Regions from separate parts of the Bradyrhizobium sp. SZCCHNRI1029 genome, predicted to be linked through region 2. Evidence: predicted binding sites of a transcription regulator. Region 2 holds the regulator's gene; the other holds the start of a gene.

Region 1 (15,011 bases), on a different contig from region 2:
CGCGGAGAACCGCGAGGCGCACCAATCAAACACGACAAAAAACCAAATCTTCAAATCCGGGGAGGATCATCATGTCGCGCTGTCTCAGATCCAGCATCGCTGGCCTGCTGCTGCTTGCAGGCTCATCCGCGCAGGCCGAAATCAAGGCGGGTGCCATCCGTATCGGTGTGCTCACCGACATGACCGGCATCTTCGCGACCGCGATGGGGCCCGGCTCCGTGGAAGCGGCCCGGATGGCCGCTGAGGAGTTCGGTGGCAAGATCAACGGCAGGCCGATCGAAATCTTTCAGGCCGATCATCAGAACAAGCCGGATATCGCGGTCGCGATCGCCCGGCGCTGGTTCGAGCAGGACGGTGTGCAGGCGATCGCCGACGGCGGCAGCTCCGGCGCGGCCCTTGGCGTCCAGGAGCTGGTGCGCAGCAACGGCAAGATCTTTCTCATCTCCGGGGCCGGCGCCAATCAGCTCACCGACGAGGCCTGCGCCCCGACCTCGGTGCAATGGACGCACGACGCCTATTCGACCGCGACAGCCGTCGTGTCGGGCATCATGCAGACCAGCAAGGAGCCGTGGTTCTTCATCACCGGCGACTACGCATTCGGCCATTCGGTCGAGGCGACCGCGCGCGCTCGCATCGCCGAGCTCGGCGGCACGGTCGCCGGCAGCGTCAAGGCGCAGCTCGGCACGCCGGATTACGGCTCGTTCCTGCTGCAGGCCCAGGCCTCCGGCGCCAAGATCCTGGCGCTCAACGTCGCCGGCGACAATGCCACGGCCATCAAGCAGGCCGAGGAATTCGGGCTTGCGGCCCAGGGCATGAAGATCGTGCCAATGTCGTTCCAGAACGTCGACATCGAATCCATCGGCCTCAAGGCGACGCAGGGCGATCTCATCGTCACCAGCTTCTTCGAGGATGCCTCCCCCGCCGCGCGCCGCTTCTCCGACGCGTTCTACGCGCGCCGGAAGGCGATGCCGTCACAGATCCAGGCCGGGGTCTATTCGGCCGTGCGGCACTATCTGCAGGCGGTGAAGGATGCCGACAGCGACGACGGCGCAACTGTGATGGCCCGAATGAAAGCCACGCCGGTCTCGGATGCCTATGCGGACCACGGCCAGATCCGCGACGACCAGCGCATGGTGCACGACCTGTATCTGGTCCAGGTCAAGACCCCCGCCGAATCGAAGCGCCCCTGGGACTTCGTCAAGCTGGTGACGAAGATCGCCCCCGATCAGGCGTTTCGCCCGCTCGACCGCAGCAAGTGCAGCCTGGTCAGCAAGTGAGCACATGAGCGACCAAGCATGATTCCGGACGATCAGCGCGCCGTCATCATCACCGCCGCGGGCGGCCCGGAGGTCCTGTCGGAGCGACAGGACTGGCCGGTCCCGCGCCTCGGACCAGACGATGTGCTGATCGAGGTCGCAGCCGCCGGCATCAACCGTCATGACTGCAACCAGCGCGCTGCCGGGCCGTCGCGGGAGCCCAATCCCATACCGGGATTGGAAGCCTCGGGGCGCATCGTGGCCTGCGGCGCCAACGTTTCCCCGGAACGGCTGGGTAGAGCGGTGATCGCACTGACCGACGGCGGTTCATACGCGCAATACGTCGCCACCGATCAGCATCTTGCACTGGACTTGCCGAGCGGCCTCGACTTGATCCAAGGCGCCGGCCTACCCGAAGCGCTGTTCACGACCTGGTTCAATTTCTTCGAGCTGATGCGCATGATGCCCGGCGAGACCGCCCTGATTCATGGCGGAAGCAGCGGCGTCGGCACGATCGCGATCCAGCTCCTGCGCGCGCTGGGTCATCCCGTCATGGCCACCGCCGGCACCGCAGAGAAGCGCGCCCTGGCACTCGGGCTCGGCTGCAGCGCCGTGTTCGACTATGCCGATCCCGATCTCGCCGAGCAGATCCGCGCGGCGACGGGGAAGCGCGGGGTCGACTGCATCCTCGACACCTCCGCCGGCGCTCACATTGCGCAGGACCTTGCGGCGCTCGCGATGGGCGGACGGATCGCCCTGCTCTCGGCCGGACATGGCAAGGAGCTGGCGGTGCCGCTGCGCAGCCTGATGGCGCGCCGGGCCAGCATCACCGGCGCATTCCTGCGGTCGACGTCACTCGATATCAAACGCCGCCTCGCAAGCGAGCTGCGGCAGCGCATCTCGTCCCTGCTCGGAACGGCCATTCGGCCGCACATCGACAGCACCTATCGCCTGTCCGAGGCAGCCGATGCGCACGAACGCATGGAGACGGGCCGGCACATCGGGAAGATCATGCTCAACGTCCGCGAATGAGCGACGATCCACGTCGCTGCGCCCGCCACGCGCAACGAGCGCCCGCCTACTGCTTCACGCCCGGGATCAGGGCCTTCAGCTTGGCCATGTCCTTGACGTTCATCTTCATGCCGCCGGGCATCACGATGTCCCCGGGCTTCTGGTCGGGCTTGCAGGCGCCGAGCCATCTGGCCTCGATCGTCATCGCGGTGTCCTTCACCCCGGTGCCGGCGGCGCCGCCCGTGACGCGCGACATCGTCTTCACCGTATAGGCCGAGTTGAAGTCGCCGGTGATGTCGGCATGCGACGTCGTATTGATGCCGCCGAAATTGCAGACCGAATCGGAGACGTAGCCGGTCGCGGTCTTCTGGATGTCCTGCTTGGAGCAGACCTGCTGCGCCATCGGCGAGGCGAAGTTGTTCATCTCCTTGTCGGTGGCCGCGTCGGTGCAGTGCTGCATCGTCGCCTCCGGCAGCTGACCGCCGGATCTGATCATCTTCAGCTCCCACAGGCCGGCCTTGCGCACCGGTAGGTCGACGGCCCGTGCCTCATGGCTCGCGGTCACGCCCAGGAGGCAGCAGGCCAACAGCCCAATTGCGATGCGTGTGCAGGTCATATGCCCCGTTCCGGCTCGTTGATCGATGCCGGAGCGAATGCCGCAGAAAAATGGCAATTGGGAGAACGGCAGTTGATGGAAGGTCAGTACAGCGTCCGCAGCGGCCGCTGCGCCGAGCCATAGGGCACCCAGCGGCAGGCGAACGAAACGTAGCCACCGTAGCGCGCATCGACGGCGCGGAACTTCGCGACCTTGCCGTAGGAGGCGCAATGATCGACCGCGAGCTGGCGCGCATCCGTGGTCTGGGCCAGCTGGAAGGCGATGATGCCGCCGGTGTCGTTGCCCTTGAAGGGCGGCACCACGTCGGCCTGGGCGGATGCCGCAACCAGCACCATCCCAGTGGCCACGAGGCCTGCAGTCTTCACGAATCCGGCCATCAGCGTCCGCATTGCATTCTCCTCGATCTGGCCCGCCATTCTAAAGGTCCTGTCCGGTCAAGAAAAGAACACCGGCCTCGCGTTAACAGGACTAATCGTGGAGTGTTGCCGCGTTGCACTTGACCTCCTGTGGCCGCCGCGGCACGGTCCACGCTCCCGGATCAGCCTTGCGGACGGCCCATGCGCGACTTCAGTTCACCTTTCAAGATGTTCGGCGCCGCCTGTGGCGCGCTGCTTGCCGCCATCGTCGCCACCGCCCCGGCTCAGGCCGCCAACCCGCTCGAGATGAACTTCTGGTTGTCCGGTCCGAAATATGAAGGCCGGGTCGCGCCTTGCGAGGCGGCCATTCCGACCATCGTCTCGCGATTCCAGGACAAGGAGAGCACCTTCTGGAATTCCTCGCTGACGATCACCGGCGTCGCCAATGTCCATGAGATCGCCTTCCGGCCCTGGCAGTCCGACAACATTCCGCGTCGCTTCTGCACCGGCAGCGTGATGATCAGCGACGGCAAGGCGCGCACCGTCAACTTCTCGATCATCGAGGATGGCGGCTTCGCCGGCTATGACCAGGGCGTCGAGTTCTGCGTCGTCGGCCTCGATCGCAACTGGGCCTTCAATCCGGCCTGCCGCGCCGCCAAGCCCTGATTCGCCTTTCCCGGCGTATCGGCCGCTCGCGCGGGCGGCCGGCTGACGAATGGCTGCCTCGGGGCAGCCATTTTTGTTCTTGAAATGTTCCCGCACGCTGGTAGGCTCATGGCATTGTCCGGGGAGTACGCCATGTTCGATTGCCTGTGCCGACCTGCCGTCCTGTTGTCCAGAACGATCGCCTGCTTTGCCCTCTTGCTCGGTGTGCTCACGGCTGGCGCCGCCGAGGCGCAGGACCGCCGCCAGAATGCGCCGGGCGCGTTCGACTTCTACGTTCTCTCGTTGTCGTGGTCGCCCTCGTACTGCGCCGAAGCCGAGGAGCGCGGCGGTCGCGGCAGCCGGTCCCAGCAATGCAGCGGCCGACCGTACTCGTTCGTCGTGCACGGGCTGTGGCCGCAATACGAGAACGGCTACCCCGAATATTGCGAGCAGCCGGCGCCGCGCCTGCCCCGCAACATCATGACCTCGATGCTCGACCTGATGCCGGCGCCGGGCCTGATCTACAACGAGTGGGACAAGCACGGCACCTGCGCCGGCGTGTCGGCGAAGGCCTATTTCGAAGCCATCCGCAAGGCCCGCGCCGCCATCAAGATCCCCCCGGAATTCCTCGATCTCGCGGAGGCCAAGACGGTGGCGCCGGCGGCGATCGAGGAGGCCTTCATCAAGGCCAACCCCAAGCTCACGACATCGGGCATTGCCGTCACCTGTAACCGCACCAGGCTGAGCGAGGTCCGGATCTGTCTGTCGAAGGATCTGGAGTTTCGCAACTGCGACGAGATCGACCGGCAGGCCTGCCGGCGCGACGAGGTCAACATGCCGCCGGTCCGCGGCGGCTAGCGGCTGCGAATCGGGCGACGCAGCGCGTCGGCCTGCGGCGGCGCTCATCCGCGGCTCTCCGGAGGGCGTCCGGCGCATCGACGGGGTACCCTTTTGACGCGGAACGGCGTAACCGGATGGCATGAACTACCGACATGCCTTCCACGCCGGCGGCTTCGCCGACGTCATCAAGCACATCGTGCTGACGCGCATCCTGGTCTACCTCCAGGAGAAGCCCGCCGCGTTCCGGGTGATCGACACCCATGCCGGCGCCGGCCTGTATGACCTCACCGGCGACGAGGCGACGCGCAGCGGCGAGTACCTCACCGGCATCGCCCGCGTGCTGCAGGCGCGGCTGTCGGATCAGGCCTATGCGCTGGTCCAGCCCTATCTGGATATCGTCCGATCGTTCAATCCCAAGGCCGAACTGGTCGCCTATCCCGGCTCGCCGCTGATCGCGCGCGCGCTGCTGCGGCCGCAGGACCGCATGACCCTGTGCGAGCTCGCGCCGATCCCCCGCAAGCAGTTGATCGATCAGTTGCGCCGCGACACCCAGGCCCGTGTCGTCGATCTCGACGGCTGGGTCGCCCTGCCCGCCTTCGTGCCGCCGAACGAGCGCCGGGGCGTGGTGCTGATCGATCCGGCGTTCGAGGCGAAGGATGAGTTCGAGCGGCTCGCCGATCGCTTCGCCGCGGCCTTCGCGAAGTGGACCACCGGTATCTACGTGCTGTGGTATCCCGCCAAGAGCCGGCGTGCGACGGAAGAGCTGAGCGATCGTGTCGCGGCGCTCGCAGCCGCGGCCAAGCCGCCGGGCAAGGTTCTGCGGATCGAGTTCAGTGTTGCGCCGCAGATCGAAGGCGAGGCGCTCACCTCGACCGGGCTGCTGATCGTCAACCCGCCCTGGACATTACATGACGAGCTGAAGCTCATCCTGCAGGAACTGCAGAAGCCCCTCGGCCAGGGCGGCGCGGCGCGCTTCCGACTCGAATTCCCCAAAGCTTGAAACGGCGACTGGTCGAAAAGCCGTAGTCAATCGGCGCGGAACCGTATTATTGTGTCCGATTGTAAGACTGGCTTTACGTTCCGCTTCCGCGAATGGTTGCGGCGGGGTGATCAAGGCCTAACAAGATCCGGCGATCCGGCGCGGCGAGCGCTGGGCGTTAAGGTGGCCAACGCTTTCCGATCAAAGTGATGTCCGGTCGGACGCTGCGCAGGGCGCGCAGTGGAGGAAGCATTGCGGGGGAGGAGTTTCCCGATGGCCATGACTGGGACGGTCAAGTTCTTCAACGGCGAACGCGGCTACGGCTTCATCAAGCCGGACGACGGTGGACGCGACGTGTTCGTGCACATCACGGCGGTGGAGCGCGCGGGCCTGAAGGACCTGACCGAAGGACAGCGGATCAGCTTCGAGGTCGAGCCGGACAAGAAGGGCAAGGGCCCGAAAGCGGTCAACCTGGTGCTGTCGTCTTAGGGCGAGCCCGCCTGGCGGTGGTTCACGCGCCGGCATGATTGCAGCCGGGCGCGCCTCGACGCCACCTCTTCGCTGGTTTGGAAGCTGTCGGCAGCGCCTGCTCGCGTGCACAGCATTGCCGGCTCGTACGTGCAGGCCGCGCGCAATGATGCACGTCTCCAGATTGCACAGAGCGCTCCGACAAAAAAATCCCGGCCACGCGAGCGGCCGGGAGGTTGTCGTTGGACGTTTCTTCTTCCTATTCCCTCGTTGCCATCAGAAGTGGAAGTTGATGCCTGCGCGCACAATTCCAAACCGATAGTCGTTCTTCGCCCCCGTGATCACGAAATTGCTGCTGTCGAGATCGACGTAGAGATACTCGATCTTGGCGGTCCAGTTCTGTGCCAGGCCGAACTCGGTGCCGGCACCGAGCGTCCAGCCCACCGTGGTGTGCGATTCCGAAAGACCGAAGGTCTCGGCGCGCAGGCCGCCAAAGGCGAGGCCGCCGGTGCCGTAGAACAGGATGTTGTTGAAGGCGTAGCCGGCGCGGCCGCGCAATGTGCCGAACCACGGGTTCGAGAACTTCCACGGGGCGAAGGTGTCATTGGCGCCGGTCAGGTTGATGTCGCCCTCGGCGCCGAACACCCACGGGCCGTTCTGCCAATTGTAACCCGCGGTCAGGCCGCCGGTGAGACCGGACGGCTTGGTCGGGTTGTTGCCGACGGTGCCCCATTCATAGCCCAGCGTGCCGCCGAGATAGGGCCCGGCCCAGCTGTAGGCGTTGAGGGGCTGGTTCACGGTATAGGGCGCGCCGCGCCCGTAGCCGAGATCCGCCGCCTGCGCCGAGACCGATCCGAGAGCCGCCGCGCCCAAGCCCGCCGCGGCGGCAGCACCGACCAAGAACCTGTTCATCGCTCACTCCACGCCACTCGCCGTCACCCGCCGGAGCCTGCGCCGCGCGACTGTGGTGCGCGGGCCGGCGTGGTTACGGAACTCTCGCTTCTTTCGTGAGCATTTATCGAGAGTTTTAGGTTAAGCCGTTGTTAAGCCGGGTTACCCGGCCATTAACGTGCTTAACGAAGCGTTACCGCCCTGCCCTGTGCATGGCGCCATCGCAAGCTGGCGAGACGGCGCGGCAGCGCTTAGTTTGCGGACATGACCACCCACAGCTCCGATCCACCCAAGGCGCCGGCGCCCCCGAGCCGGCGTGGCGCGGCCGACCTGCCGCCCGAGACCATCGACACGCCCGACCTCGATCCCGCCGCATCGGCTGCGGACGAGGACGATGACGGCCGGCTGCCGGAGCTGGCCGAGGAGAGCCTGGAGGCGGTCGGCGAAGGTCCGCTCGCGATCGGCCACGCGGCGATCGAGAACGCGGTGCGGCTGGCGCCGACCTCGCCGGGCGTCTACCGCATGCTCAACGCGGCGCACGACGTGCTCTATGTCGGCAAGGCCAAGAACGTCAAAAAGCGCCTGTCGTCCTATGCGCGTGCCAACGCGCCGCTGCCGGCGCGCATCCTGCGCATGATCGCAGCCACCGTGACGGTCGAGATCGTCTCCACCACCACGGAGACCGAGGCGCTGCTGCTGGAGGCGAACCTCATCAAGCAGCTCAAGCCGCGCTTCAACGTGCAGCTGCGCGACGACAAGTCGTTTCCCTATATTCTCATCACCGGCGACCATTGGGCGCCGCAGATCCTCAAGCACCGCGGCGCGCAGTCCAGGCCGGGGCGCTATTTCGGTCCGTTCGCCTCGGCCGGTGCCGTCAACCGCACCATCACGGCGCTGCAGCGCGCCTTCCTGATCCGCTCCTGCACCGACTCGTTCTTCGAGAGCCGCACCCGCCCCTGCCTGCTGCACCAGATCCGCCGCTGCGCCGGGCCCTGCACCCAGGAGATCGACTTCCCCGGCTACACCGAGCTGGTGCGCGAGGCGACCGACTTCCTGTCCGGACGCAGCCAGGCGGTGAAGGCGCTGCTGGCGGCCGAAATGGAGAAGGCGTCGGGCGAGCTCGAATTCGAGACTGCCGCCGTCTATCGCGACCGCCTCGCGGCGCTGTCGGCGATCTCCTCGCAGCAGGGCATCAATCCGCGCACGGTCGAGGAAGCCGACGTGTTCGCCATCCACCAGGAGGGCGGCTATTCCTGCGTCGAGGTGTTCTTCTTCCGCACCGGGCAGAACTGGGGCAACCGCGCCTACTTCCCGCGCGCGGAGAAGAGCTATCTGCCGGAGGAGGTGCTGTCGGCGTTCATCACGCAGTTCTACGACGACAAGCCGCCGCCGAAGCTGATCCTGCTGTCGCACGAGATCGAGGAAGCCGAGCTGCTCGCCGAGGCGCTGTGCGTCAAGGCCGGCCACAAGGTCGAGGTGTCCTGCCCGAAGCGCGGCGAGAAGAAGGACCTCGTCATCCATGCGCTGACCAATGCGCGCGAGGCGCTGGGCCGCAAGCTCGCGGACACCGCAACGCAGAGCCGGCTCTTGGAGGCGATGACGACGACGCTCGGTCTGCCGCAGGTCCCGAAGCGCATCGAGGTCTACGACAACAGCCACATCCAGGGCACCAACGCGGTCGGCGCGATGATCGTCGCCGGCCCCGACGGCTTCATGAAGAACCAGTACCGCAAGTTCAACATCAAGTCGGAAGGGTTGACGCCCGGCGACGACTACGCGATGATGAAGGAGGTGCTGCAGCGCCGCTTCAAGCGGCTGGTGTCACCGTCGGAGAAGGATGTCGCCCGCGCGGCCAAGGAGGACGACGTGCCGCAATGGCCGGACCTCGTCATCATCGACGGCGGCCGCGGCCAGCTCAATGCCGTCCGCGAGATCTTCACCGAGCTCGGCGTCACCAATGTCGCGCTGATGTCGGTCGCCAAGGGCCCTGATCGCGACGCCGGCCGCGAGACGCTGTTCATCCCGGAGCGGGAGGCGATCAAGCTCGAGCCGCGCGACCCCGTGCTGTATTTCATCCAGCGGCTGCGCGACGAGGCACATCGCTTCGTCATCGGCTCGCACCGCAAGCTGCGCAAGAAGGACATCCGCGAGGCCGGCCTGCAGGAGATCCCCGGCATCGGCCCGTCGCGCAAGCGCGCGCTGCTGCACCATTTCGGCACCTTGAAAGAGATCGAGCGCGCCTCGATCGCCGATCTCGGCAAGGTGCCGGGCGTGAGCGCCGAAAGCGCGCGGAAGATTTTCGAGTATTTTCACAGCAACGCGAGCTGAGCCGATCGCGGCTCAAGCCGCAGCCGGCGGCTCCTGCTTCACCGCATCGGCGAACTTCCGCATCAGCCGCACCAGCTCATCCACATCGCGGATCTCCCAGCTTTCGAAGATGGCGCGGCCGATCCGCTCGCGCGCAGCGTCGACGAGGTCGGTCATGGCCTTGCCCTTCGGCGTGATCACCGCCTCGCGCACCCGCCGGTCCGCGGCGCTGGCCTGGCGTGCCACCAACCCGAGGCTCTCGAGCTTGGCGACCTGGCGGCTGACGGTGGTGTAGTCGCGCCCGACCCGATCCGCCATCTCGACCACACCGATCGGGCCAAATCGCTCGATTCCGACCAGCAGCGGAAACAGCGCGCGGTCGAGCGCGATGCCGGCTTCCCTGATCAGCGCCTCGTCGCGCTGCGGCCGGTTCATCACGGCCACAATGTCGAGCAGCGCCCCGTGCAGGACGCGGAGCTGCTCACTTATATGTGTATTTTGCACATTATTCCTTGGCGACATCAGCCCCTCCGGATATATGTGCATTATACACATATAATCCGGAGCTCCACCATGAAAGCCGCTATTGTCCAGAAAGCCGGGCAGCCGCCGGTCTACGCCGATTTCGCCAACCCGATCGCTGCTCCTGACGAGCATCTGATCACCGTGACCGCCGCAGCGATCAGCCAGATCACCAAGGCCCGCGCCTCCGGCACGCACTACAGCTCAACCGGCGCGTTTCCCTTTGTGGCTGGGATCGATGGCGTCGGCCGCTGTGAGGACGGCAGCCGGGTCTACTTCGTGCTTCCCAGGGCCCCCCATGGCGGCATGGCCGAAAAGACGGTGGTGCCGAAGGCGCGATGCCTCGCCTTGCCCGATGATCTCGATGACGTCACCGCGGCGGCAATCGCCAATCCTGGCCTGTCGTCCTGGGCGGCGCTGCGCGAGCGCGCACACCTCCGCGCCGGCGACACCGTGCTGATCAATGGCGCCACTGGAACGTCCGGTCGGCTCGCGGTTCAGATCGCCAAGCATCTCGGTGCGGCCAAGGTGATCGCGACCGGGCGCAACGCCGCGACGCTGCAATCCCTGACCGCGCTCGGCGCCGACGCGGTCATTCCCCTGGTCGGCGATGGCGACGCGCTGGAGGAACGTTTCAAGCCCCATTTCGCCGGGGGTGTCGACGTCGTGCTCGACTATCTCTGGGGCGCCAGCGCCGAGCGGCTGCTGATGGCAGCGGCCAAGGCGGGCGCGGAGGCGAGGCCGATCCGATTCGTCCAGATCGGCTCCATCAGCAGCGGCGACATCACCCTGCCGAGCGCGGTGCTGCGCGCATCAGCCATCGAATTGATGGGCAGCGGCATCGGCAGCATTCCGCTCGAGCGTCTGATCGCGCTCACCGGTGAGTTGTTGCAGGCGGCCATCCCTGCCCGGCTCGAGATCGCGGCCGATCCGATCCCGCTGAACGCGATCGAACGCAATTGGGCCAGGGATGATGCCACCCGCCGCGTCGTGCTCACCATGTGAAAGCCGGGACCAAAAAAACGACGAGTTGGCAGGCTGTCGGCAAAAACAATTTACCCGGATAAAAATATACGCTAATTACCCGGGTTAAAGTGGAGCCCCACCATGACCCCCGACCAGCGCAAGGCGGCCGTCGCCGCCTATAAGGAACGCAAGACACCTGCCGGCATCTTCGCCGTGACCTGCGCCGCCACCGGCGAGCGCTGGATCGGCTGCGCGCCGGACCTCGACAAGATCCAGAACCGCCTCTGGTTCACCCTGCGCCAGGGCGGCCATCGCCGCGGCGGCCTGCAGGCGGCCTGGACCGCCCACGGCGCGGAGGCGTTCAGCCTGGACGTCATCGAGACCCTGGACGAGGAGACGCTGGGCTATGTCCGCGACCGCGTGTTCGCGGAACGCCAGGCGCATTGGTGCGCGGTGCATGGCGCGGAGGCGATCTGAGGCTTTCGCTCAAGCCTTCGCGCGGCCGTCACTGCACCGCAATAAGGTCCCAGCCGCGCGTCGCGCCCGCCGATCTGCGCACTGGCGCGACCGCGTCCGGTTGCTTAATGAAGCGTTGCGGGTCGCGTTGCCGCATGCGCAAGAGTTCCTATCTCCGCAAGACTTCGTTGCGATTCGCGTCATATCTGCGTCATCCTGCCGAAGCGGCTCGGCTCGGAGGTTGACGTCCGAACCGCGGCAGTATTGGTACACCGGATGAATATTGCGACCACACGCGTGCCCAGCAAGACGTCGACGTCCCTGCCGAACATCCTGACCTATACGCGCATCGCCGCGATACCGGTCGTGGTCGGTTGCATCTACGCGCAGTCGGTCTGGATGTATCCTTTGTGGCTCCGCTGGGTCGCCGTCGCAGTGTTCATTGCAGCTGGGATCACCGACTATCTCGACGGTCATTTCGCGCGGATCTGGAACCAGCAATCGGCATTCGGCCGTATGCTCGATCCGATCGCCGACAAGCTTCTCGTCGCCTCCTGCCTGCTGATGCTGGCCGCCGACAGCACCATCCAGAACTGGTCGCTGTGGGCGGCCATCGTGATCCTGTGCCGCGAGATCCTGGTGTCGGGCCTGCGCGAATATCTCGCCGCGCTGCGCGTCTCGGTGCCGGTGACCAAGGTCGCCAAATGGAAGACCACGATGCAACTGGTGGCAATCGGCTTCCTGCTCGCGGGCGAGGCCGGCGATACGGCGGTCGCCCAGATCTCGACGGCCGTTGGCCCGATCGTGAGCGGGATCGGAATTTGGCTGCTCGGCTTGTCGGCGGTCTTCACCATCTACACCGGCTACGACTATTTCCGCGCCGGCATTCACCATCTCATCGAGGCGGACTCGCGATGAAGGTGAAGTATTTCGCCTGGGTGCGCGAGCGCGTCGGCAAGGCCGAGGAGACGATCGAGCCCCCGGCGGACGTGCGCACGGTCAGCGAGCTGATCGCCTGGCTCACCACGCGCGGCGAGGGCTACGCCTATGCGTTCGAGAGGCCGAAGGTGATCCGCACCGCGATCGACCAGACCCATGTGCAGCCGGATGCGGCCATCGCCGGCGCCCGCGAGATCGCGTTCTTCCCGCCGATGACCGGCGGCTGACGTAACGGAATATCTGTCCATGACCGCGATCGTCACCGTCCGGGTGCAGCAAGAGGATTTCGACACCGCGGCCGAGATCGCGGCCCTCAGCCATGGCCGCACCGACATCGGCGCCGTCGTCAGCTTCTCCGGCCTGTGCCGCGGCAACGACCATGACACGCCGATCAGCGCACTGACGCTCGAGCACTATCCAGGGATGGCGGAAGCCGAGATCATGCGCCATGCCGAGCAGGCGATGGCGCGCTGGCCGCTGCAGGGCATGACCGTGATTCACCGCTTCGGCCGGATACGGCCCGGCGAGAACATCGTGCTGGTGGTGACCGCATCCAGCCACCGTCAGGCGGCGTTCGAGGCGGCTGAGTTCCTGATGGATTATCTCAAGACCAACGCGCCGTTCTGGAAGCGCGAGGAAACCGAGAACGGCGGCAGCTGGGTCGAGGCCAAGAGCCACGACGATGCCGCCGCGGCGCGCTGGAAGTCGTGATGGCGAAGAAGGTCAAGACGGCAGCGCCGCGCAAGGCGGCGGCACTGAGGCTGCCGAAGGTCAATGCGGGCGAGCTGGCGAGCCTGCTCGACTACCTGCGCTACGCGGTGAGCTGCTTCCAGAACGCCGATCTGGTGTTTGCGCACGGCACCACCGATCCGGTGTCGGAGGCCGCCTTCCTGATCGGCGAGGCGCTGCATCTGCGCCCCGATCAATTCGAGAGCTTCGTCACGGCCCGGGTCACCGCGGCCGAAGGCAAGATGATCCTCGACCTGATCACGGCGCGAATCACCACGAGGAAGCCGGCGGCCTATCTGGTCAACAAGGTCTACATGCGCGGCCTGCCGTTCTACGTCGACGAGCGCGTCATCGTGCCGCGCTCGTTCATCGGCGAGCTGCTGGAGACGCATTTCGGTGGCGCCGAAGCCGACGGCACCTCGCTGATCGACGATCCGCTGGCCGTGGACAGCGTGCTGGACCTCTGCACCGGCTCTGGGTGCCTGGCGATCCTGGCCAGCCGCCACTTCCCCAATGCGGTGATCGACGCCGTCGACATCTCCAAGGATGCGCTCGCCGTTGCGGCGAAGAACGTCGCCGACTACGACCTCGGCGAGCGCATCTCGCTGCACCGCGGTGACCTGTTCGCACCGCTCAGCCAGCGCCGCTACGATCTGATCATCACCAACCCGCCCTATGTCGACGCCGAGGGAATGGCCGGCCTGCCTCGGGAATGCCGCGCCGAGCCGGCGCTGGCCTTCGACGGCGGCACCGACGGGCTCGACATCATCCATCGCATCCTCAGCCAGGCGCGCGACCATCTGACTGCGGAGGGAGGGTTGTTGTGCGAGGTCGGGCGCGACCGTCCGCAGATCGAGGCGGCCTATCCCGACCTGCCGCTGCTCTGGCTCGACACCGAGGACTCCGAGGGCGAGGTGTTCTGGATCACCGCGCGCGATCTCGTCTGAGACGCGGCTGCCCGAGGCACACCGGCCCGGTTGGCGCGAAATGACGCAGCGACTTCCAATATGCGGCACAATCTGCTGCTGCCGTGCAGAATCCGCTCACCAGGGCAGCGGGAACGCTGGACCTTTGACATTTCCGTCCGTCCGCGAAGCTGATAGCTTGGCGGCGGCCCGGATCAGCGGCTGACAACGTCGGCGCACGCATTCAGGCCCATCAAGCACGATCCGTTTCGGCAAGCTTTTCTGGCACCGGTTCGCCACCTTTCCGGATCATGCTGCCGCCGTCGCACAACCGTCCGAGAGGTCCCCATGCTGGACAAGAGCCCCCGCCCCGCCGTCACCGTTCCGAATGATCTTGCCGCGCATTGGATGCCGTTCACCGCGAACCGCGCCTTCAAGAAGAACCCGCGCCTGCTCGCCGGTGCCAAGGACATGCACTACATCACCGTCGATGGCCGCAAGATCATCGACGCCGCCGCCGGCATGTGGTGCTGCAACGCCGGTCACGGCCGCAGCCAGATCGCCGAGGCGATCGGCCAGCAGGCCGCGGCGCTCGACTACGCACCGCCGTTCCAGTTCGGCATTCCCCAGGCGTTCGAGCTGGCCAACCGCATCGCTGATCTCGCGCCCGCCGGCCTCGACCACGTGTTCTTCTGCAACTCCGGCTCGGAGGCAGCCGACACCGCGCTGAAGATGGCGCTCGCCTATCACCAGATCAACGGCCAGGGCAGCCGCACCCGCCTGATCGGCCGCGTCCGCGGCTATCACGGCGTCGGCTTCGGCGGTACCTCGGTCGGCGGCATCGTCAACAACCGCAAGCTGTTCGGCACCTTGCTGACCGGCGTCGACCACATCCCGGCGACCTATGACCGCGAGAAGCAGGCCTTCACCAAGGGCGAGCCGGAGTATGGCGCGCACTTCGCCGACGAGCTCGAGAACCTCGTCAACCTGCACGGCGCCAACACCATCGCCGCCGTAATCGTCGAGCCGATGGCCGGCTCGACCGGCGTGATCCCGGCGCCGAAGGGCTATCTCAAGCGGCTGCGCGAGATCACCCAGAAGCACGGCATCCTGCTGATCTTCGAC
Region 2 (15,011 bases):
GGCGACAAGCTTCCAGATGTCGTTCGCGGCAACGCTCGGCCTGGTCGCGCTGGTGCAGTTCGGCCTGCCCAGACTGTTCGCGACGCCCGACAGCTCGGCCACCCAGCGCATCGCGCTGTGGGGCGGCCGCGAGCTTGCGATGCTGTTGCTGGCCTCGCTGATCGCGGGGCTCGCCACCACGCCCTATGCCGCCTTCCATTTCCATCGCGTCACGCCCTATGGCGTGCTCGCCAATCTCGCAGCGATGCCGGTCGTCTCGGCGCTGGTGATGCCGGCCGGCCTGATGGGCCTCGTGGCGGCGCCGTTCGGGCTCGACGGTCCCTGGTGGACGCTGATGGGCCTCGGCATCGACTGGATGATCGCGGTGACGCGCTGGGTGGCGGCGCTGCCCGGCGCGGTCGGGCGCATCCCGGCCTTCGACATCGGTCCACTGATCCTGGCCAGCCTCGGGGTCATCCTGATCGGCCTGCTGCGCACACCGCTGCGCTGGTCGGGCGTCGTGGGGCTCGTGGTGGCCACCGCGTGGGCCGCCGCGACGCCGCTGCCCGACGTGCTGATCGCCGGCGATGGGCGCGCGGTGGCGGTGCGCGGCCGTGACGGGCGCCTGCATGTGATGCGCACCGGCAAGGACGTGTTCGCCACCAAGGAGTGGCTCGCGGCCGACGCCGATGCCCGGCTGCCGGCGGATTCATCGCTCACCGATGGCGTCTCCTGCGACGAGGCGGGCTGCGTGGCGGCAATGGCTGACGGCCGAATCGCCGCCCTGACCCTGCGCGCCGAGGCGCTCGCCGATGATTGCGCCCGTGCCGCGCTCATCGTCACCGCGCGCGCCGCGCCGTCATCCTGCGCGGCGGCCGTCATCGATCGCGAGCGGCTGCGGCAGCAGGGCGCCTTGATGCTGGTGCGGCGGGGCAGGAGCTTCGCCGTCACGCCGGCGCGCGCCGGCGGCACTGACCGCCCATGGTGGCCGGCGCCCGCCGAGGCCGGCGAGTTCGACACGACGCTGACGCCGCGCGCGCCGGCCGCGCGGCCTCAGGACGCGACGCCGCCGGAGACGGAGCAGGGCGAGGAAGACTGAGTGCCGGGCAGCTCGAACGTGCCGAGATGATACTCGGTGTCGCCAGGTCCATGTTGCCAGGTCCATCGAACAGCGCGGGGCTTTCGGCCAGCGTGAACGCAGCGCGCGGATAGCGTTGCCAGATGGCGATGTCGTCAGCCGTGACTGTCAGCCATCCGAACACAAGCATATCGCACCGGGGCTCGGTGATCCCGGCGGCCTTGTTCCAATCGATCTTGTTGACCACGGCGGCAGGCTCCCCCGGCACATCATGGCGGCCGAGGGATGTCGTTCCTATCCGATGCGATGCCGGGGCGTGAGGTTCGCCCGAGAGGACTTTGCGCTTGCAGAACCCAAATCTCCCACGGTCGAAAGCTCGCTCACGACCGAGAGAAATGCCGATGCGGAGACCCCTCAGGTGATGCTGATGCGGCGAATCGGTGTGGCCTGCGAAGGCGGCACGTCCTCGGCGATGTCCGGGCGTCGCTCCGCCGGCTGCTTGCTGACCGGCAATTGCAGCACGGTGACGCGCTGACCCTCGCAGAGCTGGGTCACCAGCACGTGGCGCCCGTCGGCGAATTCGATCGCGTCGTGATGGCGATCGGGAATGTGAGTCTCGATGCTGTTGAACTTTGCGACGCGCTCGCGGATCGTCCGGGTCCAGAGCCAGCGGCTGTCGTAGCGGACGTCCTCGGCGAAGGCCAACTCGGTGCCGGGCAGCATGCAGACTGCGACGGTCGGCTCGCTCTCCAGCGCGAAGCCGCGGGTGGCGGTGCCACGGAAGGTCATCGAGATCAACGTCTCGCCGACCTTGGCGGGACGGGACGCAACCGCATGGAGGCTGTAGTCACACATCGGATCGCTCCTCGTTGAGAGATAGCCGACCCACGCTCCCCCCGGACAGGCGCAGGCCTCTATCAGAGTGGACATCGATGGTGATGTTAGCGCGCGCTTCGCGGCAATTCTGCGCTGATCTGCATCGCGTGTGCCCGCGGCCGATCACAAGCGTTTGAGCATGCCGCGCTGCACATCATGAGGTGCATTCGCGCGTGACGTATTTTGCTGGGCAGCCTCCGATCGGCGGCGAAAGCGCGTGCGCCCGCCGCCGATCGACCGATCCCATTCGCGATCAGTACTTGCGGTACAGCCCGACCAGCTTGCCTTGGATCTTCACCCGGTTCGGCGGCAGGATGCGTACCTCGTAGGCGGTGTTGGCCGGCTCCAGCGCGATCGATGCGCCGCGGCGGCGGAAGCGCTTCAACGTCGCTTCCTCATCGTCGATCAGCGCCACCACGATGTCGCCGGTGTCGGCGGTCTCGTTGCGCTGGATCAGCGCCATGTCGCCGTCGAGGATGCCGGCATCGACCATGGAGTCGCCGCGTACCTCGAGCGCGTAGTGATCGCCGTTACCGAGCATGTCGGCAGGCACGCTGATGGTGTGGCTGCGGGTCTGCAGCGCCTCGATCGGGGTACCGGCGGCGATGCGGCCCATCACCGGCACCGCGACCGGGCGCTCGCCATCGTCCAGCGCGGGAGTGCTGGTGCGCACCTTGCCGAGATTGCCCTCGATCACCGATGGGGTGAAGCCGCGGCGGTTGCCCGCGGCCTGCGACAGCTCGGGCAGCTTGATCACCTCGATCGCGCGGGCGCGATTCGGCAGCCGGCGGATGAAGCCGCGCTCCTCAAGCGCCGTGATCAGGCGATGAATGCCGGACTTCGAGCGCAGATCGAGCGCATCCTTCATCTCGTCGAAGGACGGCGGCACGCCGGCTTCCTTGAGCCGCTCGTTGATGAACCGCAGAAGTTCGTACTGTTTGCGCGTCAGCATCTCGACCTGGTCCCCGGTTTGTTGTCGTCCGAGTCCAAGAGCTGCGCCTCGCGCACAAACCGGCTGAGAGCGCCCTGGAGTCGGACCGTCATCGCGTCGCCCGCAACATACTAAAAACAAATCATGAACGAACACTATATGTTCGATGTGTGTTCCGCAATCCTAAAAATATGATGAACAGACCGGGCTTTACCGGGGAAGCGGCTCAGTTCGGCAGGCGCAGGATCTCGCACGGGCTGCCGGCAGGCGCCTTCGGCGCAAACGCCGGCCGGATCACCACCGCCTGCGAGAGCGCGAGATTCCCGAGCAGCGACGAATCCTGCTGCGTCACCGGCGTGGCGATCAGCGTGCCGTCGGCGCGCTCTTCGAGCTGCGCCCGCAGATAGTCCTCGCGCGAATCGTTCGGCCCCAGTTCGCGGCCGAGCAGGGCGGTCTCGCGCGGCATCACGGCCTCGTCACGGCCGAGCAGCCGCCGAATCAGCGGCACCAGGAACAGGATGGCGCAGACATAGGACGACACCGGATTGCCGGGCAGTCCGATCACCCTCATGTCGCCGAGCCGTCCGTGCATCATCGGCTTGCCCGGCCGCATCGCAATCTTCCAGAACGCCATTTCGACGCCCTCGGCTTCGAGCGCCTGCTTGACCAGGTCGTGATCGCCGACCGAGGCGCCGCCGGTCGTGATCAGGATGTCGGCCTTGGCCTCGCGGGCCCGGCGGATGCCGGCGATCGTCGCCTCCATCGTATCCGCGGCGATGCCGAGATCGATCGGGGTCCCGCCCTCGTTGCGCACCAGCGCCCGCAAGGCGTAGCCGTTGGAATAGACGATCTGGCCCGGGCCGGGCGTCGAGCCCGGCATCACCAGCTCGTCGCCGGTGGCGAGCAGCGCCACCTTCGGCCGGCGCCGCACCGGCAGCGCCGGATGATTCATGCTGGCCGCCAGCGACAGGTCGCGGTCGCTGAGCCGGCGCCCGGACTTCAGCAGCACCATGCCCTGGTGAAAGTCGACGCCCGCCGGCCGGATATGCCGGCCCTTGATCGCGGCCTCGGTGATCACGACGTGGCCGTCTTCGGCGATCGTGTCCTCCTGGATCACCACCGCGTCCGCGCCCTCCGGGACAACGCCACCGGTGAAGATCCGCGCCGCCTCGCCGGGTCCAACCACGCGATCGAACGGACGCCCTGCCGCGACCTCGCCGATGACCTTCAGCCGCGCCTTGGCCTGGGCGGCGTCCGCCGCGCGCACGGCATAGCCGTCCATCGCCGACATCGCCTCGGGCGGCTGCGTCCGCAGCGCCGCGAGGTCCCGCGCCAGGATGCGGTGAAACGCTTCGTCCAGCCCGACCTGCTCCTCGGCCAGCGGTTCGGCGCCGGCGAGCACGGCGGACAACGCATCAGACACCGGCATCAGGGCCATGAGAGTTCCTTCGGACGGAGACGGCAGATCGAATGAATCGCCTTCTAACCGAACGCGCACGGCGCGGCCAAGGGCCTAGGCCGCTCCCTGCGTTCTGACCGTCTGCTGTGGGCCGTTTCCGGGCCGCTGCCTCACGATCGCGCGAGAAAGTCCGCAATCAACCGCATGACCTCCTGCGGACGTTCCAGGCTCGGCAGGTGCGCCGTTCCGGCCAGCTCATGTCCTGACCCGTTCGGCATTGTTGCGGCGAGCAGCCTGCTTCGCTGCTGGATGTGAGGAAAGTCCAAGTCCCCCCAGATGACGAGCGATGGCGCGACGATCTCCGCGAGGCGCGGGAAGGCTGGTGCCATATCGAGAGTCGCGCCGGTTGGCGGCGCGCGGAGTGCGGCGGCGTTCTTCTTCAGGAACGTCTCGCGCGGCTCGCCGGAGATGCGTCCCTCGCGCTGCAAGGGACCGTCGACCCACAGATGCGTCTTGATAGCGCTGACCCGATCCCAATCCTGTGCGGCCTCGGCAGCGGCCAACGACGCCGTTAGCGCCTTGATCTCCGGTGGATAGACCGGCTCCGGCGCGCCGCTGATCGAAGGTGCGATCAGCACCAGCGATGCCATACGTGACGGATGGCGAAGCGCGAAGTCGAGCGCGATGCGGCCTCCTTGCGAGCAGGCAATCAGCGTCGCCGGCCGCCCCGGCGCGAGCGCGTCGACGACGGCGAGCAGGTCCTCGACCGGAGAATGAGCTTCCTCATAGGCGACCGTCTCACCAAATCCGCGCCGGTCATAGGCGATCGTCATATGCGTTGCCGCGACGCCCTCGATCTGCACGCGCCACATGGACGAGCATTGGACCGTGGACCAGCCGATCTACGATCCCAGCACGATCGACTGCCCGGTTCTCGTGCTCGCGACGGAATGGGATGTGGATGTCCGCTTCGGGATGGCGCACGACCTGTTCGTTCGCCTCGTGAGCGCGCCATACAAGCGCCTGGTCGAGATCGGGCAGGGCACGCACATGATCCTGATGGAGCGGAATCGACGGCAGGCGTTCGACGTGGTGATCGGATTTCTCAACGAGCGCGTCGTGCCGGCGCGTTGATCGTCGCGCGGACGACCTGCACCGCGTCAGAGCGGATGCCGAATCCAGACATTCGGCTCGACATAGGCGGCACGGTCGTGCTCGACCGACGCGAGCACGGGCACGAGAGCACCGGGGACCTCGATCTAGCCCGAGCTGTCGAAGGTCACGCCGGTCCATTGCGACCAATCGGCGAGCGTACCGACGATGGTCATCGAGCACGGCGCGATCTTGACGATCTCGCCGCCGATGCCGATGCGCTTAGGCGCCGGCTCGTCTGCGGCCAGCGGATGTGGCGGGAGACGGGCCGGATGGCGCCGTTGCCGGCGGTCGCATTTAGGATTCGCTTTTTCGGAAAAAGCTGCTATGCTGATTTGGTCCCGTGCTCGACAGGAGGGGCGCTTCGCGATCGTCACGGACGTGGAGCGCGGGATGCGGTGGCCGCGACGTGTCGCAGCGTGCCCTGATGGCGCGCGGACGAACGGCATGGCGCGGACGTGAAGTCGCGTGGTCCTGGCATCCCGAAGCTGATGCCAAGCCGAAGGGTGCTGATGATCCCGTCGGCGACGGTGGCCAACAAGCCGGGCACCGGGGAGATCGCGTATAAGCGTGAAGACCATCGCGCAGGGAATGCCGGATGTCGGCTGGACCTGTGGTGACTGCCGCCTGCTTTTTTTCTGCAGGCGGGCCATGGGTTGCGGCCTGCAGCCCGGCATTCCCTGCGCCCTCCGATTGGAGGAGGGTGAAATGAGAGCAGCAAAGCTCGGGCACATCGTGTCGCGAGAACAATTTTGCACGAGTGGGCACCGTCATTGCGAGCGCAGCCTTTCAGAACGTCACGCCGCTGGCCATGACGCACCCTTGCGCGACGCGATCAGATCCCGAGCGCCTCCAGCGCCGCGGCGATGTCGGCCGTCGAGCGCACCAGCACCGCCTGCAGCCCGCTCGTTCGCGCGCCGTCGATGTTTTCAGCGAGATCGTCGAAGAAAACGATCCGCTCGGCCGGCGCGCCGATCGCCCGCACCACGTGATCATACGCCTCGGCATCCGGCTTTCGCAGGCCGATCGACGACGACAGGAAGATCTCGCGAAAGTGACCAAGCAGGTCGGCATAGCGCGGCGAGAAGTGATCGATGTGCGGCTGGTTGGTGTTGGAGAAGGCATAGAGCGGCAGTCTCGAAGCCGCGCGTGCGAGCAGCGGGGCGATGCCCGGCATCGGGCCGACGAAGATCGCGTTCCAGCCGTCGAGAAACTGCGCGTCGGTGATGTCGATGCCGAGTTGCCGGCGCAGGTTGGCGAAGAACGCGGCATCGGAGACGGTGCCGCGCTCGTGCCCGTGATAGATCTCGTCGCGCACGAAGCGCGCGGCGATGCGCTCCGGCGGACAGCCGGCATGCGCTGCCCAGCGCGAGACCACCTGGACGAAATCGATGTCGATGACGACGCGGCCGAGGTCGAACAGCAGCGCGTCGGCGACGCCGGGGCGGAGAGCGGAGGCGGGCATGGGGCGGGTCGACGATGCCTTGCGTGGGACGGAAGCGGCGCCTCCTCAATACCGGTAGGGCTCGATGTCGACCAGCGGAAACGCGCTGACCACGCTCGGCAGGTTGGTGGCGGCCGCCGGATGCAGATAGGACGCGTTCAGCTCCGCGAACGAGGTGACGCCGAGCAGGCCGAGCGTGCGGATCACCTCGTCCTCCAGCAGCTCGAGCATGCGCAGGATGCCGTCCTCGCCGGCCGCGGCGAGCGCCCAGCATTGCAGCCGGCCGATGCCGACGAGGTCGGCGCCGGAGGCGATCGCCTTGACGATGTCGGTGCCGCGGCAGAAGCCGCCGTCGACCATGATCTTTGCCCGGCTCTTCACGGCGGCGACGATCTCCGGCAGCACATGCATGGCTCCGCGGCCATGGTCGAGCTGGCGGCCGCCATGGTTGGAGACGTAGATCCAGTCGACGCCGTGATCGACCGCAATCTGCGCGTCCTCGGCGGTCGCGATGCCCTTGATGATCAGCGGCAGCTTGAACTTGTCCTTGATCAGCTTGACGGTGTGCCAGCTCAGCGCCTTCTGGTGGTCGCCGCCGGTCGCGCGCAGCCGGCTTTCGCGGACGTAGCGCTTGGCGATGTCGCGCTCACGCCGGCTGTAATGGGCGGTGTCGACGGTCAGGCAGAACGCGGTGTAGCTGTTGGCGACCGCCCGGCTCACATAGTCCTCGACGAAGGCGTCGTCGCCGCGGACATAGAGCTGGAAGATTCGCAGCGCGTCGGGCGCGGCCTCGGCGGTCTTCTCCAGCCCGGGTTCCGACACCGAGCTCAGCATGTGCGCGGCTCCGAATCGGCCCGCCCCGCGGGCCACGCTGGCCGCCCCTGCCGGATCGAAGATTTCGAGCGCACCGACCGGGGCCATGACCACCGGCAGGCGCAGCTTGCGTCCGAAAGTTTCAACCGAGGCATCGACCCTGGACACGTCGCGCAGCACGCGCGGACGGAACGCGATCTCGTCGAGCGCCATCCGGTTCCGGCGCAGCGTGGTCTCGGTTTCGGCCCCGCCGATGATGTAGTCCCAGGCGTTCTGGTTGAGCTGGGCGCGCGCCTTGCGGATGAGCTCGTGCAGGTTCTGGAACTTCTCGTCGCTCGAGCCGAGTTCGACGTTCCGCCACCCGGCCTCGATCGGGGTCCGTTGGTTCATGTTTGCCTCCCAGCGACTGTCATGCTTGCGGTTTTGCTGCGGAGCATTGCCCATCGAGCGGGCCGGGAGCAAGCCATTCCGAACTCGAGCTTCCCGGGCGCGCGCGGGGAGCGGCGCCCCGCAGGCCCAGGCCATCAAATCGCGGCGTGGTACACGGCTCGTCGAATTGTGATCATGGGTGTCCGTGAAAGACGGGGTATGTTCAGCCGGGCCCGGCGCCGGCGCAGCCTTGAGCTTGATTTCAGCCTGTGAACGTCCATTTCGGATGCGAGCGCCGGCGGTCGGGCCCCGGTACGGCGGCGCAATATCGGCCTTGAAGAAACCGGAAATGTGGTGTGTGTTCGCAACACAAATCGCGCCGGCGATGCGTGCGGACCATTTGATCGGCCGGCCATCCAACAAACGCTCGGGAAGCAAACAATGCGAAAAAACTGGCTGTTCTTGGCGGGCACGATGACCGGCGTCGGTCTGACCCTGATGGTGACGGGTCCCGACGGCGCGCAACTCGTGGCCAAGGCCAAGGCCGCGGCCGGCATGGCCGACACCTATTCGCAGCTCAATCTGTTCGGCGCGGTGTTCGAGCGTGTTCGCGCCGACTATGTCGAGAAGCCGAGCGATCCCGCGCTGATCGAAGGCGCCATCAACGGCATGGTGTCCTCGCTCGATCCGCATTCGCGCTACATGAACGACAAGTCCTGGCGCGACATGCAGGAGACCACGTCCGGCGAGTTCGGCGGACTCGGTCTCGAGGTCACCATGGAGGAGGGCCTGGTCAAGGTCGTCGCGCCGATCGATGACACGCCCGCGTCCAAGGCCGGCGTTCTCTCGGGCGATCTCATCGCCAAGATCGACGGCGAGGCGGTGCAGGGACTGACGCTCGAGCAGGCCGTCGCCAAGATGAAGGGCGGCGTCAACACCAAGACCAAGCTCACCATCATGCGCAAGGGCAAGGACGCACCGCTCGACGTTACGCTGACGCGCGAGATCATCAAGGTGCGCCCGGTGCGCTATCACACCGAAGGCGGCGACATCGGCTATATCCGCATCACATCCTTCAACGAGCAGACCACCGAGAGTCTGCGCAAGGCGGTCGCCAGCATCTCCAAGGAGATCCCGCAGGAGAAGCTCGCCGGCTACGTGGTCGACCTGCGCAACAATCCGGGCGGGCTGCTCGATCAGGCGGTGTCGGTCTCCAGCACGTTCCTCTCGCGAGGCGAGGTGGTTTCGACCCGCGGCCGCAATCCTGAGGAGACGCAGCGCTTCACCGCACGCGGCGGCGACCTCACCAAGGGCAAGCCGCTGGTGGTGCTGATCAATGGCGGCTCGGCCTCGGCGTCGGAGATCGTGGCCGGCGCGCTGCACGATCACAAGCGTGCGACCCTGGTCGGCACGCGCTCGTTCGGCAAGGGCTCGGTGCAGACCATCATTCCGCTCGGCGCCGGCAACGGCGCGCTGGCGCTGACCACGGCGCGCTACTACACGCCGTCGGGCCGCTCGATCCAGGCGCAGGGCATCGCGCCGGACATCGAGGTCAAGCAGGACGTGCCGGACGAGCTGAAGGATCGCGGCGATCTCAAGGGTGAGGCCGGCATGCGCGGCCATCTCTCGGCGCCCGACGGCACCGAGCAGACCGGCTCGCAGTCCTACGTTCCGCCGGACGAGAAGGACGACAAGGCGCTGCACGCCGCATTCAACGTGCTGCGGGGCGTCACGGTGAACGCCGACGTCCGCGCCAAGGCGGCCGTGCCGAACTGATCTGCGAAGCGGGCGGGTGCGCGGCTTGCGACGCTCGATGCTCACACCCGACGGGGCGGCCCTGAGGCCGTCCCGCCGTGGTTTTCGACCAGCGTGTACAGGCGAACACGGAGTATGTCCGTCTGTGTCCCGTAGATCATGGCGGAGCCGTGGACTTCAAGGGACGACCGGTGGGCAGGGTTTGAATCTGGCTTGCGGAAAAGCCTCAAATTGCAACGGTATTTATCGGTTCGGAACCGGCTCAGGCGGCGTCCGAGCGCGAACGGCGGCCGGATGAGGGATTGGCGCGCTGCGCAGCGAACAATTGCCGCACGTCGGCTGCGGGCTTCGGAGGGCTGAACAGATAGCCCTGCATCTCCGAGCAGCCGAGCCGCTTCAGCAGCTGCCGCTGCGCCTCGGTCTCGACGCCCTCGGCGGTCGTCGACATCTTGCGGATGGCGGCGATGTTGACCACGGCCTGGACGATCGCCGCGGAACCCTCGCTCTCCGTGATGTCCTTGACGAAACAGCGGTCGATCTTGATCTTGTCGAACGGAATGCGCTGGAGATAGCTGAGGCTCGAATAGCCGGTGCCGAAATCGTCGAGCGCGATGCGGACGCCGAGCGCGCGCAACTGGTGCAGGGTGTCGAGCGCGTCGTCGTCGCGGATCAGCACCGCTTCGGTGATCTCGAGTTCCAGCCGATGCGGCGGCAGGCCGGAGGTCGCAAGTGCGTTGGCGACCTTGAGCGCCAGGGTGCCGCTCTTGAACTGCACCGGCGAGACGTTGACGGCGAGCCGGATGTCGTCCGGCCAGCTCACCGCCTCGGTGCAGGCGACCTGGAGGACGCGTTCGCCGAGCAGGTTGATGAGGCCGGTGTCCTCGGCGATCGGAATGAACTCGGCCGGCGAGACTGCGCCGCGGGTCGGATGCTTCCAGCGCACCAGCGCCTCGCAACCGACGATGCGGTCGTCCTGCAGGCTCAGACAAGGCTGGTAGTAGACCTCGAGTCGATCGTCGGCCATGGCCTGGCGCAGGTCGACCTCGAGCTGGTGGCGCGCCTTGATCTGGGCGTCCATCTCGGGCTCGAAGAAGCGCCAGGTGCGCCGTCCCGCGGCCTTGGCGGCGTACATCGCCAGATCGGCGTCCTTCATGATCTGGTCGAGATCGGTGCCGTGCTCGGGGATCATCGCTACGCCGATCGAGGCGTCGGCCGTGAGCTGATGGCCGAGGCAGTCACGCGGGGCGCGGATCGCGCCGAGAATATCCTCGATCAGCTGTTCGACATCCTCCCGGTTGCGGATCGCCGTCTGGACCACGGCGAACTCGTCGCCGCCAAGGCGGGCGACGAACCCCGCGGTGCCGACACAGGCGCTCAGGCTCGCCGCGACGGATTTCAACAGCTCGTCGCCGATGAGGTGGCCGAGCGAATCGTTGACGCCCTTGAACTCGTCGATGTCGATGTAGTGCAGCGCGAGGCGCCGGCCGTGGGGGACGCCGGTCAGCTCCTCCTTGAGGCGCTCGTGGAACAGGGTGCGGTTCGGCAGATCCGTCAGGGCGTCGTAGTGCGCCAGATGCGTGATCTGCTCCTCGGACCGTTTGCGCTCGGTAATGTCCTCGTGGGTGGCGAGCCAGCCGCCGCCCGCGATCGGCTCGTTGACGATCTGGATCCAGCGACCGTCCGTGGTCTCGATGATCTGCGAGGTCTTGCGGCCGATGTCGCGCAGCACCGCATCGGCATATTCGACGTCGTCGCCCGCCAGCGATCCGGTGGCCTTGCGGTGCGCGATCAGCTTGCGAAACGTGCAGCCTGGTTTCACGACGTCAGCAGACAGGCCGTACATGTCGACGTAGCGCTGGTTGCTGATGACCAGGCGCTCCGATGCATCGAACAGCAAGAGGCCCTGGGTCATGTTGTTGACGGCCTTGTCGAGCCGTTCCTTCTCCAGCGTCAAGCGGCGGCTGGAGGCGTCGTGGTCGCTGATCAACCGACGCACCACGACGTAAAGCATGCCGGCGATCAGCAGCACCGACGTCACGCCGACGGCGATCAGGAAGCGCATCTGCTCGCGCCAGTCGGCGAGCGCCGCCGAGACCGTCGTCGTCGCAGTCACGATCAAGGGATAGCTCGTCAGCCGGTGCGATGCGCCGATGCGGTGCTCGCCGTCGACGGGGCTGCTGAAAATGCCCGTGGTGTTGCCATCGCCGGCCAGGATCTGGCGGAAGATCGGCGCGTTCTTGTAGTTCTGGTTCTGCATGCCCTCATGGCGTGGATGGCGGGCCAGAAGGGTTCCGTCGCGATGCATCATCGAGATCGCCGCGTCGGGCCCGAGCGCGACCGAGGCGAAGAACCGCTCGACATTGATTGGTTCGAGACTGCGGCTGATGATGCCCAGGAACTCGCCGTTGGGACTGGTCAGTTTCAAGGCAATGACTGCGACATATGTGCCGGTGATCCGGCCCACCACCGGTTCGATCAGCAGTTGCGGCGCGGTCGGATCGGATTTCAGCCGCTTGAAGAAGGTGCGATCGGCAATGTTGACGGGCGGCACCGGCCAGGCCGCTCCGGAGTTGATCAGGTTGCCGTCGGAGTCGAAGATGTTCAAACCGCCGACATAGGTCACCGCGCTCAGCTTGTCCTTCAGCATGGCATTGACGGCGGCGCTTCCCATCTGCTCCTTGAAGCGGGCGCCGCTGTCGATGTGGTTCTGTCGGACGTAGTTGGCGAGATCGCGCTGGATCGCGCCGAGATCCTCCATCTGCTGATCGAAATGGCGCGCCAGCAGGAGGACGGTGTTCTCCAGCTCGCGCGTCGCGCTGTTCAGCGCGCGTTCCCGGAAACTGTCGGCCATGATGGTCGTACCGATCGCGATGGCTGCAATCAGCACGAGGCCTCCGCCGACCAGCCAGCGGATCGGTCCACCGCGGTCGGTCGAAGCTCTGAGGGCATTCCCTGGACTGGTGGTATCGGTCGTCATCGATCCTGAATACGCTTGCGATCGGCGCTTCGGGATGGACCGCTACGATGTCCCTCCCACAACCATTGCTATCGGTCCGCGATGGAAGTGAGGTTAGGAAGTTGAGTTAGCGAACAATTAATTCGAAGTTGTATTTGGCTTGGTAATCTCTTCAGGCGCGATAGTGCCCGGACTTGCCGCCGATCTTTTCGGTCAAGCGGATACCTTCGATGCGTACGCCGCGCTCGGCCGCCTTGATCATGTCGTAAATGGTCAGGCAGGCGACGGACACGGCCGTCAGGGCTTCCATCTCCACGCCGGTCGGCCCGGTCACCTTGACGGTGGCGCTGACGAGGCAGCCGGGTAGCGCGGCATCGGGCGTGATGTCGACGGAGACCTTGGACAGCGCCAGCGGGTGGCACAGAGGAATCAGCTCGGAGGTCCGCTTGGCGGCCATGATGCCTGCGATGCGGGCAGTTCCGAGCACGTCACCTTTTTTGGCGTTGCCGGACAGGATGAGCTCGAGCGTCGCCGGGCTCATGACGACGCGGCCCTCGGCGGTCGCGGTTCGCTCGGTCGCGGCCTTGTCCGACACGTCGACCATGCGGGCTTCGCCGCGGGCGTCGATGTGGGTGAGGGCGGGAGCGTCGGGCGACTTGTCGGACATGGTCACTCAGCCGCGCTGGCGGAGGCGGCATTGCGCGCAAGCAGCGCGCGCGTCGCCGCCGTGACGTCCGCCTGCCGCATCAGGCTCTCGCCGACCAGGAAGGTCTGGATGCCGACGCGCGCCAGGCGCGCGAGATCGGCCGACGTGAAGATGCCGCTCTCGCCGACCAGAAGACGCTCGACCGGGACCAGCGGCGCCAGCGCTTCGGAGGTCGCCAGCGTGGTCTCGAAGGTTCGCAGGTTGCGGTTGTTGATGCCGATCATCGGCGAGCGCAGCTTCAGCGCGCGATCGAGCTCGGCGCGATCATGGATTTCGATCAGGACATCCATGCCGTGGGCGAGCGCGGCAGCCTCGATGTCCGCAGCGGCGGCATCGTCCAGCGCGGCCATGATGATGAGGATGCAGTCGGCGCCGTGAGCACGCGCCTCGATCACTTGGTAGGTGTCGAACATGAAGTCCTTGCGCAGCACGGGCAGGGCGGTCGCGGCCCGCGCGGCGACCATGAAGTCGAGATGGCCCTGGAACGACGGCGTGTCTGTCAGCACCGACAGGCAGGCCGCGCCGCCGGCCTCGTAGGCCTTGGCAAGCACCGGCGGATCGAAATCGGCGCGGATCAGTCCCTTGGACGGCGAGGCCTTCTTCACCTCGGCGATCAGCGCGTAGTCACCGTTCGCATGCTTGGCTCGGATCGAGGCAACGAAGCCGCGCGGCGGCGAAGCGTCACGCGCGCGGGCCTCGAGCTCCGGCAACGGGCATGCCCGCTTGGCTGCCGCGATCTCCCCGCGCTTATACGCTTCGATCTTGGTCAGGATGTCCGACATGGCACGCTCCGGTGGATCAGCTGTTGGAGACCTCGATCAGCTGCTTCAGCCGCGCCGCCGCAGCGCCGCTGTCGAGCGAATCCCGGCCGATTGCGACGCCTTCCTTCAGCGTCTTGGCGCGGCCGGAAACGACCAGCGCCGCCGCGGCGTTCAGCAGCGCCACGTCGCGATAGGGGCTCGGCAGGCCGTCCAGCACGCTCTGCAGGGCCACCGCGTTGGCTTCGGCGTCGCCGCCCTTCAGACCGTCGCTGCCGCACAGGCCAAGCCCGGCCTCTTCGGGCGTGACCTCGAAGGTGCGGATATGACCGTTCTCCAGCGCGGCGACAAAGGTCGGGCCGGTCAAGGTGATCTCGTCGAGCCCGTCGGAGCCGTGCACGACCCAGGCGGCCTCCGAGCCGAGATTCTTCAGCACGTGGGCCAACGGCTCGACCCATTGCCGCGAGAACACGCCGACCATCTGGCGCCTGACGCCGGCCGGATTGGACAGGGGACCGAGCAGATTGAAGATCGTGCGGGTGGCGAGCTCGACCCGGGTCGGCCCGACGTTCTTCATCGCCGGATGATGCGCGGGTGCGAACATGAAGCCGATGCCGGCCTCGCGCACGCAGCGCCCGACCTGGTCAGGCTTCAGGTCGATCTTGACGCCGAGCGCGGCGAGCACGTCGGCGGCGCCGGAGCGGGACGACAGTGCGCGGTTGCCGTGTTTGGCGACCGGCACGCCGGCGCCGGCCACGATGAAGGAGGCGCAGGTCGAGACGTTGACCGAGCCGG

What was found. The regulator LexA, encoded in region 2, represses DNA repair genes until DNA is damaged. The targets are predictions, from matches to a motif close to TGTTCNNNNTGTGTTCNG.
Region 1: a site for LexA is predicted at 3,980-3,997, ahead of QW861_RS25760 (ribonuclease T2). Genes of this name have one in related genera too.

What each region holds. Positions count from the first base shown of each region.
Region 1 is NZ_JAUEUK010000009.1:347,646-362,656, reverse strand. Features, by position in the region: gene QW861_RS25785 (ABC transporter substrate-binding protein) at 72-1,277, shown strand; gene QW861_RS25780 (NAD(P)H-quinone oxidoreductase) at 1,296-2,288, shown strand; gene QW861_RS25775 (DUF3617 domain-containing protein) at 2,335-2,883, opposite strand; gene QW861_RS25770 (hypothetical protein) at 2,967-3,272, opposite strand; gene QW861_RS25765 (hypothetical protein) at 3,441-3,905, shown strand; gene QW861_RS25760 (ribonuclease T2) at 4,038-4,742, shown strand; gene QW861_RS25755 (23S rRNA (adenine(2030)-N(6))-methyltransferase RlmJ) at 4,864-5,724, shown strand; gene QW861_RS25750 (cold-shock protein) at 5,977-6,192, shown strand; gene QW861_RS25745 (porin family protein) at 6,448-7,083, opposite strand; gene uvrC (excinuclease ABC subunit UvrC) at 7,327-9,390, shown strand; gene QW861_RS25735 (MarR family winged helix-turn-helix transcriptional regulator) at 9,403-9,891, opposite strand; gene QW861_RS25730 (zinc-binding alcohol dehydrogenase family protein) at 9,943-10,896, shown strand; gene QW861_RS25725 (GIY-YIG nuclease family protein) at 10,999-11,334, shown strand; gene pgsA (CDP-diacylglycerol--glycerol-3-phosphate 3-phosphatidyltransferase) at 11,590-12,231, shown strand; gene moaD (molybdopterin converting factor subunit 1) at 12,228-12,479, shown strand; gene QW861_RS25710 (molybdenum cofactor biosynthesis protein MoaE) at 12,499-12,963, shown strand; gene prmB (50S ribosomal protein L3 N(5)-glutamine methyltransferase) at 12,963-13,928, shown strand; gene QW861_RS25700 (aspartate aminotransferase family protein) at 14,235-15,011, shown strand, end outside.
Region 2 is NZ_JAUEUK010000003.1:249,658-264,668, reverse strand. Features, by position in the region: partial or broken gene QW861_RS10375 (ComEC/Rec2 family competence protein) at 8-1,078, shown strand; gene QW861_RS10370 (hypothetical protein) at 1,472-1,912, opposite strand; gene lexA (transcriptional repressor LexA) at 2,187-2,885, opposite strand; gene glp (gephyrin-like molybdotransferase Glp) at 3,091-4,302, opposite strand; gene QW861_RS10355 (alpha/beta hydrolase) at 4,434-5,135, opposite strand; gene QW861_RS10350 (hypothetical protein) at 5,134-5,397, shown strand; gene QW861_RS10345 (hypothetical protein) at 5,523-5,792, opposite strand; gene QW861_RS10340 (HAD family phosphatase) at 6,251-6,880, opposite strand; gene QW861_RS10335 (alpha-hydroxy acid oxidase) at 6,926-8,062, opposite strand; gene QW861_RS10330 (S41 family peptidase) at 8,483-9,817, shown strand; gene QW861_RS10325 (EAL domain-containing protein) at 10,059-12,773, opposite strand; gene moaC (cyclic pyranopterin monophosphate synthase MoaC) at 12,925-13,419, opposite strand; gene trpC (indole-3-glycerol phosphate synthase TrpC) at 13,422-14,240, opposite strand; gene trpD (anthranilate phosphoribosyltransferase) at 14,257-15,011, opposite strand, start outside.